3 regions of the Ruminococcus sp. J1101004sp1_RTP21198st1_B9_RTP21198_201120 genome follow, and region 1 is predicted to be linked to each of the others. Evidence: predicted binding sites of a transcription regulator. Region 1 holds the regulator's gene; each other region holds the start of a gene.
The links. The regulator LexA, encoded in region 1, represses DNA repair genes until DNA is damaged. The targets are predictions, from matches to a motif close to CNAACANNTGTTNG.
Positions count from the first base shown of each region.

Region 2: the regulator LexA is predicted to act here: its motif matches at 1,289-1,302, upstream of uvrA (excinuclease ABC subunit UvrA).
Region 3: the regulator LexA is predicted to act here: its motif matches at 1,772-1,785, upstream of uvrB (excinuclease ABC subunit UvrB).

Region 1 covers NZ_JBCOMI010000020.1:74,236-77,918, reverse strand. The annotation lists gene nadD (nicotinate-nucleotide adenylyltransferase) at 1-200, shown strand, start outside; gene yqeK (bis(5'-nucleosyl)-tetraphosphatase (symmetrical) YqeK) at 203-808, shown strand; gene rsfS (ribosome silencing factor) at 1,003-1,371, shown strand; gene lexA (transcriptional repressor LexA) at 1,440-2,060, opposite strand; gene AB5618_RS14200 (HlyD family efflux transporter periplasmic adaptor subunit) at 2,294-3,683, shown strand, end outside.
Region 2 covers NZ_JBCOMI010000008.1:112,481-116,163, forward strand. The annotation lists gene AB5618_RS07240 (hypothetical protein) at 1-62, shown strand, start outside; gene hemW (radical SAM family heme chaperone HemW) at 119-1,255, shown strand; gene uvrA (excinuclease ABC subunit UvrA) at 1,415-3,683, shown strand, end outside.
Region 3 covers NZ_JBCOMI010000019.1:40,173-43,855, reverse strand. The annotation lists gene AB5618_RS13680 (TIGR00730 family Rossman fold protein) at 1-383, opposite strand, end outside; gene AB5618_RS13675 (chromate transporter) at 475-1,044, opposite strand; gene AB5618_RS13670 (chromate transporter) at 1,041-1,616, opposite strand; gene uvrB (excinuclease ABC subunit UvrB) at 1,867-3,683, shown strand, end outside.

The DNA.
Region 1 (3,683 bases):
CTGAACTGAATCGGGAAATCCAGCGTCTTTCTGCAAGGTACAACGGAAATTTTGCCCTTTTGGATACTATGAATATTGATGTGTCCAGTCATCAGATCCGTCAGTGGATTTCAGAAGAAAAAAGTCTGAAATATTACGTCCCGGATAAGGTGATTTCTTACATGAAAGAGAATGGAATTTACAGAAAGAAGGAAGTCTGACCATGGCAGATTACGATTTTGCAAAAATTGAAAAAAAACTTTCCAAATACCTGGATGAGGATCGTTTCCAGCATACCATGGGCGTTATGTACACCAGCGCATGTCTGGCTATGGTCCATGGATATGATATCAAAGATGCACAGGTGTCCGGTCTTCTTCACGATTGCGCCAAATGCATTCCCAATAAGAAAAAACTGAAGATGTGCAGCGAACACAATATTCCGGTTTCCGATTTTGAGAGAAGTCACCCGTTTCTTCTCCACTCCCGTCTTGGAGCTTATATTGCTCACGAGAAATATGGGATTGACGATCAGGAGATTCTTTCTGCCATCAATTATCACACAACTGGCAGACGTGAAATGAGTCTTCTTGAAAAGATTATTTATATTGCAGATTATATTGAGCCCATGCGTTATAAAGCAAGCCGTTTACCGGAAATTCGCAAACTTGCGTTTGAAGACCTGGATGAGTGTATGTATGAGATCCTAAAAGATACCCTGGAGTATCTGGAAGAAGATTCTGCCGATGATATTGAGCCAACTTCCAAGGAGGCTTATATTTATTATAAAGAATTGCATAATAAGCGTAATAACGTATCTGATAATTAATACTCCGCATATACTGGCGACTATTTTTACTATTTACAATTAACATTCTACGAGATGCGAGATATTTCGCACGAGCGAAGGCCAGGTACCACCTGACAGAGGATATTATTTCACTTTTAAAGCCTTTTGTTCTCGCAGGAATTTAAAATAATATTAGGTCAGTATAAGCATTATTAAGAAAGGAGCAGATCAGAATGAGTACAGTAAGTACAGAGAAAATGATGGCACAGATTGCCTGCAAGGCAATTGATGATAAAAAGGGACAGGATATTAAGATAATTGATATTCATAATGTTTCTGTAATTGCAGATTATTTCGTAATCGCAAGCGGTACAAACTCCAATCAGGTTCAGGCGATCGTCGATAATGTGGAGGAGCAGCTTGGACGCGCTGGCTTTGAGGCGAAGCAGATTGAGGGAAACCGCAATTCCAGCTGGATTCTCATGGATTACAGCGATGTGATCGTGCATGTGTTTGATGAGGAAAACCGACTTTTCTATGATCTGGAGAGAATCTGGAGAGATGGAAAGGTTCTGGAGATGGATGCGTTTTTAGAGAAATAAAAAAGTCCCCTTTGGTAAACAATTGTCTGGAAACAGCAATTGTTTGCTAAAGGGGAAATTTTTTATGACTATTGGTAAAAACGCATGACACCAAATACTTTACCCAGAATCTGGATTTCTCCTGTAATGATAATGGGATCCATAGTGTCATTCTCTGGCTGAAGGCGGTAGTAGCCCTTCTCCTTATAGAAGGTCTTCACTGTGGCAGAGTCCTCTACCAGGGCAACTACAATGTCGCCGTTATCTGCAGTTGGCTGCTGCTTTACCAGAACCTGATCACCATCGAAGATTCCTGCATTGATCATGCTGTCGCCTTTTACCTTCAGCATGAAGCTCTGTTCATTGGGCATAAATTCTGCCGGGATGGGGAAGTAGCCATCTACATTCTCTACAGCCAGAATAGGCTGTCCGGCGGCTACAGTACCTACAAGCGGAACATTGACCACTTCACGGCGGACAAGATTGAAATTGTCATCAATGATCTCTATGGCTCTTGGCTTCGTGGCATCGCGGCGGATGTATCCGTTCTTCTCAAGAGCTTCCAGATGGGCATGAACAGATGATGTAGACTTCAGATTTACAGCTTCACAAATCTCACGAACTGCTGGCGGGAATCCGCGGTTCAGAATCTCACTTTTAATATATTCTAAAATTTCCTGCTGTTTTTTGCTGATTTTACCATATGTCATAAGAGTTTTCCTCCGAAATTCATTCAACTTTTTCTTATCATACCATATTTTTCTTAATTAAGCAAACAGATATTCTGAAAATATGTTCGTTTTTTGATATGCAGGCTGTTCACAGCTTCCAGCTTTGTTCACACACTTTTCGTTTTCTTTTCCTTGTGTTCACCGGCAAAAAATGGTACAATTGTTTGGTATGAAAATTCAGAGCCCGACTCAAAAACAAAGGGGGAATCCGCTTGTCCGAGAAGAAATCTAACAAGCCTGGCAAAACGGCAGGACTTTTTGTCCAGTTAAAGAACATATTCGGACTGAATATTGCCACCGTTGCTTTTGGTATATTGTTATTATATATGATTTTTACTGCATTTTTACTTGTAACCTCCACACATATCGAATCTTACCAGGTTACCACAGGTCCTTTGTCGCGAAACGAGACCTACACTGGTATTTCTCTTCGGGAAGAGAGTGTTTTTAAGGCAGAATCCTCCGGTTATGTGAATTATTATGCCCGGGAGGGAAGTAAGATCAATGCCAACGGTGCTGTTTACGGATTAAGTTCCGGAAAAATTGCAGAAACCAAGTCTGCATTGACTGCTGATGAACTGGAGAAGATCCGCAGTTCTATGCTCAGCTTTTCCAAAGGATTTTCCGGAAGTAAATTTAACAACACTTACAGTTTTAAGAACCAGCTGGAGGGAAGCATCCTTCAGTATGAGGGAATTTCCACTGACGGGAATGCAGATTCACAAGTAGTGACCATCGGCGGACAGAATATCTGTAAAGCCCAGGAAGACGGCATTATCCTCTATTCTATGGACGGTTATGAGAATAAGACTGTGGAGAACATTACAGCAGCAGATTTTGACCAGACTTCTTACCATGAAACGGATCTGAAGACATCCGAAAAGGTGCAGGCCGGAGATAACATTTATACAAATATTACCAGCGAATTATGGAGCCTGATCATTCCATTAAGCGACAAACAGGCCGCCAAGCTGGAGGGACGTTCCACCATTCGTGTGAAATTTCTCAAGGATGATATGACACAGAGCGGCGATTTTTCCATCATAAAAATCGATGGTAACAAATATGGAAAAATTGACTTCAGCCGCGGTCTGATCCGCTATGCATCTGACCGTTTTCTGGATATTGAGCTGGTTACCAATACAGTAACCGGTCTTAAGATTCCCCTTTCCGCTATTGAATCCAAGGATTTTTACGTAATTCCGGCAGAATATGCCACGACTGATCCTGACAGTGGAAGTGTAGGCTTTAACAAGATTTCCAAAGATTCCAGCGGAAATAACGTAAGAACCTTTATCAATGCTACAATCTACGGTAAAGTTAAAATTGAGTCAGATGATGATTCTGCCGATGAAGCTTACAATTATTACGTGGATAGAAGCGCTTTTAAGGAAGGAGATGCTATTGTAAAAGATGACTCCAACCAGCGCTTTATTGTAGGCGAAACAGATTCTCTGGAAGGCGTTTACTGCATCAATCAAGGGTATGCGGTATTCCGTCAGGTAGATATACTGGATCAGAATGAAGAATATGCCATTATTTCCAGTAATACATCCTACGGACTTTCCCGCTATGACCGCATTGCCAGAGACTCCTCCCAGG
Region 2 (3,683 bases), on a different contig from region 1:
GCGGCAGTGATGCTACTGGAAATTCAACAGATGAAGAAACTGAGACCGGTAGTGGAGATTAATTTTACAGAAACAGCATTGTAAACAGAAGAAAATAAACAATGTGGAGAAAATCAGAATGGGAACAAAGAAGAATGGTTTGGAATTGTACCTTCACATCCCGTTTTGCATAAAGAAATGTGATTATTGTGACTTCCTGTCAGGTCCCTCTACCAGGGCCGGGCAGGAAGCTTATATTTATGCACTTTTACGGGAAATGGAGACGGTTTCAAAGAATCTGAAAAAACGTCCGGTAGATACAGTTTTCATTGGCGGGGGAACACCTTCTGTGCCGGAATGTGATGTAATGGAAAAGCTTTTACAGGGGCTGAGAGATTATTTTTTGTTTTCGGCGGATGCGGAGGTAACGATTGAAGCAAATCCTGGAACATTGACGCCTGAGAAACTTTCTATTTACAGAAAATACGGAATTAACCGGATCAGCATTGGCTTACAGTCGCCAAACAATAAGGAACTGGCTATGCTTGGAAGAATTCATAATTATGCACAGTTTCTGGAAAGCTTTCAGATGGCAAGAGAGGCTGGCTTTTCCAATATAAATGTGGATCTGATGTTTGCCATTCCGGGACAGTGTTATGAAGATTGGATAGAGAACCTTCGGATGGTGGCGGCACTTGGCCCGGAGCACATTTCGGCATACAGTCTTATTATTGAAGAGGGCACCCCTTTTTCCAGAAAAAAGCTGGATTTGCCTGATGAAGATACGGAGTACCGCATGTATGAAGATGTTGCTGTAGTTCTGAAAGAGTATGGCTATCATCAGTATGAGATTTCCAACTATGCAAAAGCAGGGTGTGAATGCAGACATAATGAAGGATACTGGCAGAGAAAGGATTATCTGGGGCTTGGGCTTGGAGCGGCTTCCTTATTGGGAAAGGAACGTTTTTCCAATACTTCCGATATGCAGGAATATCTGAAAAACAGCAGTGCACCAGAAAAAATTCGAAAAAACAGGGAACTTCTTACAAGAGAAGATGAGATGGCAGAGTTTATGTTTCTTGGACTTCGTATGACACAGGGCGTGTCCAAAAAGGAATTTCAGGAGTATTTTGGCACTGCAATAGAGAATATATATGGAGAAGTTCTGAAAAAATATAAGAAACAGGGACTGCTGTTGGAAGAAAGCGGCAGGATATTTTTATCAAGAGAAGGCATTCATGTGAGTAATGCAGTGATGGCAGATTTTTTGCTGTAAGTTTTGGTGGAAAAAGAATTTAGAAATGGTTGACGAACAAATGTTCTTGTGATATTCTTGAAGAACACATTAAGAAATATCTGAGCCGGAGGATTCCGGATCAGATCAGGATACAGGGAGTTACAGCCGGTGCTTTCCGGTTAAGAAATGGAGGAACAGATGGCAGCAGAGAATAAGAAACAGTTTATCAGAATCAGAGGAGCCAATGAGAATAACCTGAAGAATCTCAGTGTGGATATTCCCAGAGATAAGTTTGTAGTTCTTACCGGCTTAAGCGGATCAGGAAAGTCTTCACTGGCATTTGATACGATCTATGCAGAAGGGCAGAGAAGATATATGGAATCTCTGTCTTCCTATGCCAGACAGTTCCTTGGCCAGATGGAGAAGCCAGATGTGGAGAGTATAGAGGGACTTCCACCGGCTATTTCTATTGACCAGAAGTCTACTAACCGCAATCCCAGATCCACAGTAGGGACTGTGACAGAAATTTATGATTATTTCCGTCTTTTATATGCCCGCGTTGGTATTCCGCATTGTCCGAAGTGCGGCAAGGTGATCGCCAAGCAGACTGTAGACCAGATGGTGGATCAGATCATGGAATTGCCGGAGCGTACCAAGATCCAGCTTCTTGCACCGGTAGTACGAGGCCGCAAGGGCACCCATGCGAAATTACTGGATCAGGCCAGACGCAGCGGTTATGTGCGTGCGGAAATCGATGGAAATGTGTATGAACTTTCCGAGGAGATTACTCTGGACAAAAATATTAAACATACGATTGCTATTATTGTAGACCGTCTGATCGTGAAGCCTGGAATTGAGAAAAGACTTACAGATTCTCTTGAGACAGTATTGAATCTGGCTGACGGATTGGCTGTGGTGGATACCATGGATGGAAATTATATGAATTTCAGCCAGAGCTTTTCCTGTCCGGATTGTGGAGTCAGTATTGATGAGATCGAGCCCAGAAGTTTTTCATTTAATAACCCATTTGGGGCCTGCCCGGAGTGTCTTGGCCTTGGTTATAAGATGGAATTTGACCCGGATCTTATGATCCCGGATAAGTCTCTGAGCATTTCTGAAGGGGCTATTGTAGTGATGGGCTGGCAGTCTTGCACAGATAAGAGCAGTTTTACCAATGCTATTCTGAATGCCCTTTGCAGGGAATACGGTTTTGATCTGGATACACCTTTTAAAGATTATCCCAAGAAGATACAGGATATTATTCTATACGGCACAGGCGGACATTCTGTGAAGGTTTATTATAAGGGACAGCGCGGAGAGGGTGTTTATGATGTGGCTTTTCCAGGTCTTATAAGGAATGTGGAACAGCGCTATAAAGAGACTGGCTCTGAATCTATGAAACAGGAATACGAGAGCTTTATGCAGATCACTCCATGTAAAGCATGTAAGGGGCAGCGACTGAAGAAGGAGTCACTTGCTGTCACGGTAGCGGATAAGAATATTTATGAAATTACCAATATGTCCATTGATAAGCTGAAGAGATTTCTGGCAGAAATGCAGCTGTCTCCGCAGCAGCAGCTTATTGGAAGGCAGATACTAAAGGAGATCAGAGCCAGAGTGGGGTTCCTGGCAGATGTAGGTCTGGAGTACCTTTCCCTGGCACGTGCTACCGGTACTCTGTCTGGTGGAGAGGCACAGAGAATCCGTCTTGCTACCCAGATCGGTTCCGGCCTTGTTGGGGTTGCCTATATTCTGGATGAGCCAAGCATTGGTCTGCATCAGAGGGATAATGATAAACTTCTTGGAGCTTTGATGCACCTAAGAGATCTGGGAAACAGTCTTATAGTGGTTGAACATGATGAGGATACCATGCGCGCAGCGGACTGTATTGTAGATATCGGACCCGGTGCAGGAGAACATGGTGGACAGCTTGTTGGAATGGGCACTGCAGAGGAACTTATGCAGAATCCGAAGTCCATTACAGGAGCATATCTCAGCGGAAAACTGAAAATCCCGGTTCCGGAAGTACGAAAGGAACCTACCGGTTATCTGACTATTAAGGGGGCGGCAGAGAATAATCTCAAACATATAGACGTGGATATTCCTCTTGGAATTATGACCTGCATTACAGGTGTTTCCGGGTCAGGAAAGAGTTCTCTGATCAATGAAATCCTTTATAAACATCTTGCAAGAGATCTGAACAGGGCCCGCGTGATCCCGGGAAAGCATGATGAAATTATTGGAATAGACCAGTTGGACAAGGTAATTGCCATTGATCAGTCTCCAATTGGACGTACACCAAGATCTAATCCTGCTACTTATACAGGCGTGTTTGACCAGATCAGAGATCTTTTTGCTGCTACAGCAGATGCCAAGGCAAAAGGATATAAGAAAGGGCGCTTCAGCTTTAATGTAAAAGGCGGACGCTGTGAAGCCTGCAGTGGTGATGGTATTATTAAAATTGAAA
Region 3 (3,683 bases), on a different contig from region 1:
GGGCGGTCAATACGTTTCAGGCTTTTCAAGGTAAAAATCTCAAAAAATTCCTCGTAGGTACCAATTCCGCCAGGTGCTACGATCGTAGCATCTGATTTTTCTTCCAGAAGTTTTTTGCGCTCTCTCATATTCTCTGTGAAAATAAATTCCGTGCATTTCTCATACAGAACTCCAGGCTGGTCAAAAAATCGGGGAGCAATTCCAAGTATGTAACCATTTTCTGCTGCCACGCCTCTGGCTGCTGCTCCCATCATTCCGGTAGCTCCGCCGCCAAACACCAGACCGTGACCTCTTTTTCCCATTGCTCTTCCAAGCTCTTCTGTTTTTTCATAATAAATATTTTTAAGCAGCGCACTTGAAGCACCATATACACATATGTTCAATCTGTTGTCCTCCTTATTTTTCTTCTAAACACAGGTGCTGCCCACCTGCGGCAGCACCATATACGAAAGTCAGCTGGCATATCTTTTCCAGTCAGCTTCCGACAGCCGCGCAAAACGCCATATTGGCCACACCGCACAAAACCATCACCAGAATGGGATTCATTTTATATTTTCTCAAAAGCACCAGTGCGGCAGTAAAGAATACCACCATTCGAATGCATATGTTTTCCCGAAACAGTTCCACTGCACCATTTATAAAAAAAGATGATACTAAAATGGTAACTCCTGCCTTGGCGATCATGGCCACAACCGCCGGACGAAGGGATGTAAGAGTTCCCTGGAGAAGGGACATTTTCCGATATTTCGTGTAAATATATGCCAGCAGGGTTACAATTATACAGGAGGGTAAAATACAGCCAAGAGTAGCCACCACTGCGCCCCCAGGACCTGCAATCCTGGTTCCTACAAAGGTTGCGGAATTTACTGCAATAGGACCAGGGGTCATCTCTGCAATGGTCACAAGGTCCGAAAAAGTTTCCATGGAAATCCAGCCATGCATAGTCACTACCTGTTCCTGTATAAGAGGCATTGCTGCATATCCGCCTCCAAAGCTTAATGCACCGATCTGAAGGAAACTGAAAAAGAGCTGAAGATAAATCATTTTTTCCATCCCTCCTTCACAAATGTACGCGCAAATCCAAATACAGCCACAATAAGTATTATATAAATAATGTTCACCTTCAGAAAATAGCTTGCACAAAAACTGATGACCATAATAATCACATTTACCCAGTCTTTTGACTTCGCCACGTTTTTCCCCATGTCGTATACCACGGAAATGATCACAGCACCTACGCCGGCAGTCATGCCTTTCAAAAGAGCTGCTATGTAATAATTAGAGCGGAATGCATCATAAAACAAGGAAATCAGGGACAGGATCACCATTGGCGGAATAATAGCCCCCAGAACAGACAGCAGCATTCCCGGTATTCCCCCAAGCTTGTATCCCACCACAATTGCTCCGTTTACTGCAATCGCTCCTGGAGATGACTGTGCGATTGCCACCAGATCCAGCATTTCTTCCTCATCGATCCAGTGATATTGATCCACAAATTTCTCCTTTAATAAAGTAACGATCACATATCCGCCGCCAAAAGTAAACGTACTAAGATATAAAGAGGCAAAAAAAAGCTTCCGCAGCACATATCTTTTATTTCTTTGTTTTTCTTCCATTTCTGGCACTCCTGATAATTTTGCATAATTTCTGTACATCGCGATGCGTGTTACTGGTCAGGTCGTGAACAATAACGCTTTTCTTTTTTAAGATAACGCACTATAGGTATGTCTGTCAATTAAAGTTTTGGAATGCTTCTGGCATTTCAGAGAGTAGAACAAATATTCGATTCTGCTGTACTTTTATAAAAAAGGATGCTATACTGAAAACAGTTAAAGCGTGTTTGATTTTATAAAAGAAAGGACTTATATGGATCATTTTGAATTACATTCCGAGTATAAACCAACCGGCGACCAGCCACAGGCTATTGAGAAACTGGTAAAGGGATTTAAAGAGGGAAATCAGTTTGAGACGCTGCTTGGTGTCACCGGCTCTGGTAAAACTTTTACTATGGCAAACGTTATTCAGGCGCTGAATAAGCCTACTCTGATCCTGGCCCATAATAAAACTCTGGCAGCACAGCTGTACGGTGAGTTTAAGGAATTCTTCCCTGAGAACGCAGTGGAATACTTTGTCTCCTATTACGATTATTACCAGCCCGAAGCATATGTGCCTTCTTCTGACACTTATATTGCCAAGGACTCTGCGATCAATGATGAAATTGACAAACTCCGTCTTTCTGCCACTGCCGCCATGTCAGAGCGAAAAGATGTTATTATCATCTCTTCTGTGTCCTGTATCTATGGATTGGGTTCTCCTCAGGAATTTCAGGACATGATGATTTCCCTGCGTCCTGGCATGACTAAGGATCGTGATGAGGTTATCCGGGAGCTGATCGACATTCAGTACACCCGAAATGAAATGGACTTCCACCGAAGTACCTTCCGCGTCCGTGGTGACACTCTGGAGATTTTTCCTGCTAACAGCTCAGATACTGCTATCAGAGTTGAGTTTTTCGGAGATGAGATTGACCGTATCTCCGAGATTGATGTGCTTACCGGAGAGATCAAATGCCAGCTTGCGCACATCGGTATTTTCCCTGCTTCCCATTATGTAGTACCAGCGGAGCAGATTCAGAAAGCGGCCATTGCCATTGAAGAGGAATTAAAAGAACGGGTAGACTACTTTAAAAGCGAAGACAAGCTTCTGGAAGCCCAGCGTATCTCCGAGCGTACCAACTTTGATATTGAAATGATGAAAGAAACCGGCTTTTGCTCCGGTATTGAGAACTATTCCCGTCATCTTTCCGGACTGGAGCCAGGGCAGCCACCTTATACTCTGCTGGATTATTTCGGGGATGATTTTCTTCTTATTATTGATGAATCACACAAGACAGTCCCACAGGTTGGCGCTATGTACGCAGGCGACCAGAACCGTAAACAGACATTGGTAGATTATGGTTTCCGTCTGCCCTCTGCCAAGGATAACCGCCCTCTGAGTTTTGAAGAATTTGAGAATAAACTTGACCAGGTTTTGTTTGTATCTGCTACCCCGGGAGATTATGAATACGACCATGAGCTTCTCCGCGCAGAGCAGATCATCCGTCCTACCGGTCTTCTGGATCCGAAGGTGGAGGTGCGCCCTGTAGAAGGACAGATAGACGACCTGATTTCCGAAATAACGAAAGAAACCTCCAGGAAAAACAAAGTGCTGATCACAACTCTCACCAAGCGAATGGCCGAGGATCTTACACAGTATATGAAAGATGTGGGAATCCGTGTCCGTTATCTTCATTCGGATATTGATACCCTAGAGCGTGCAGAAATCATCCGCGACATGCGTCTGGATGTATTTGATGTGCTTGTAGGCATTAACCTTCTGCGAGAAGGACTTGATATTCCTGAGATTACTCTGGTTGCTATTCTGGATGCAGACAAGGAGGGCTTCCTTCGTTCTGAGACTTCCCTGATCCAGACCATTGGCCGTGCTGCCCGAAACAGCGAAGGACACGTTGTCATGTATGCAGACGTGATGACGGATTCCATGAGAAATGCCATTGAGGAAACCAACCGTCGTAGGGAAATCCAGGAAGCCTATAATAAGGAGCATGGAATTACTCCTACCACTATTAAGAAGGCAGTCCGTGATCTGATTGCAGTTTCCAAGGCAGTGGCTGAAACTGAAGT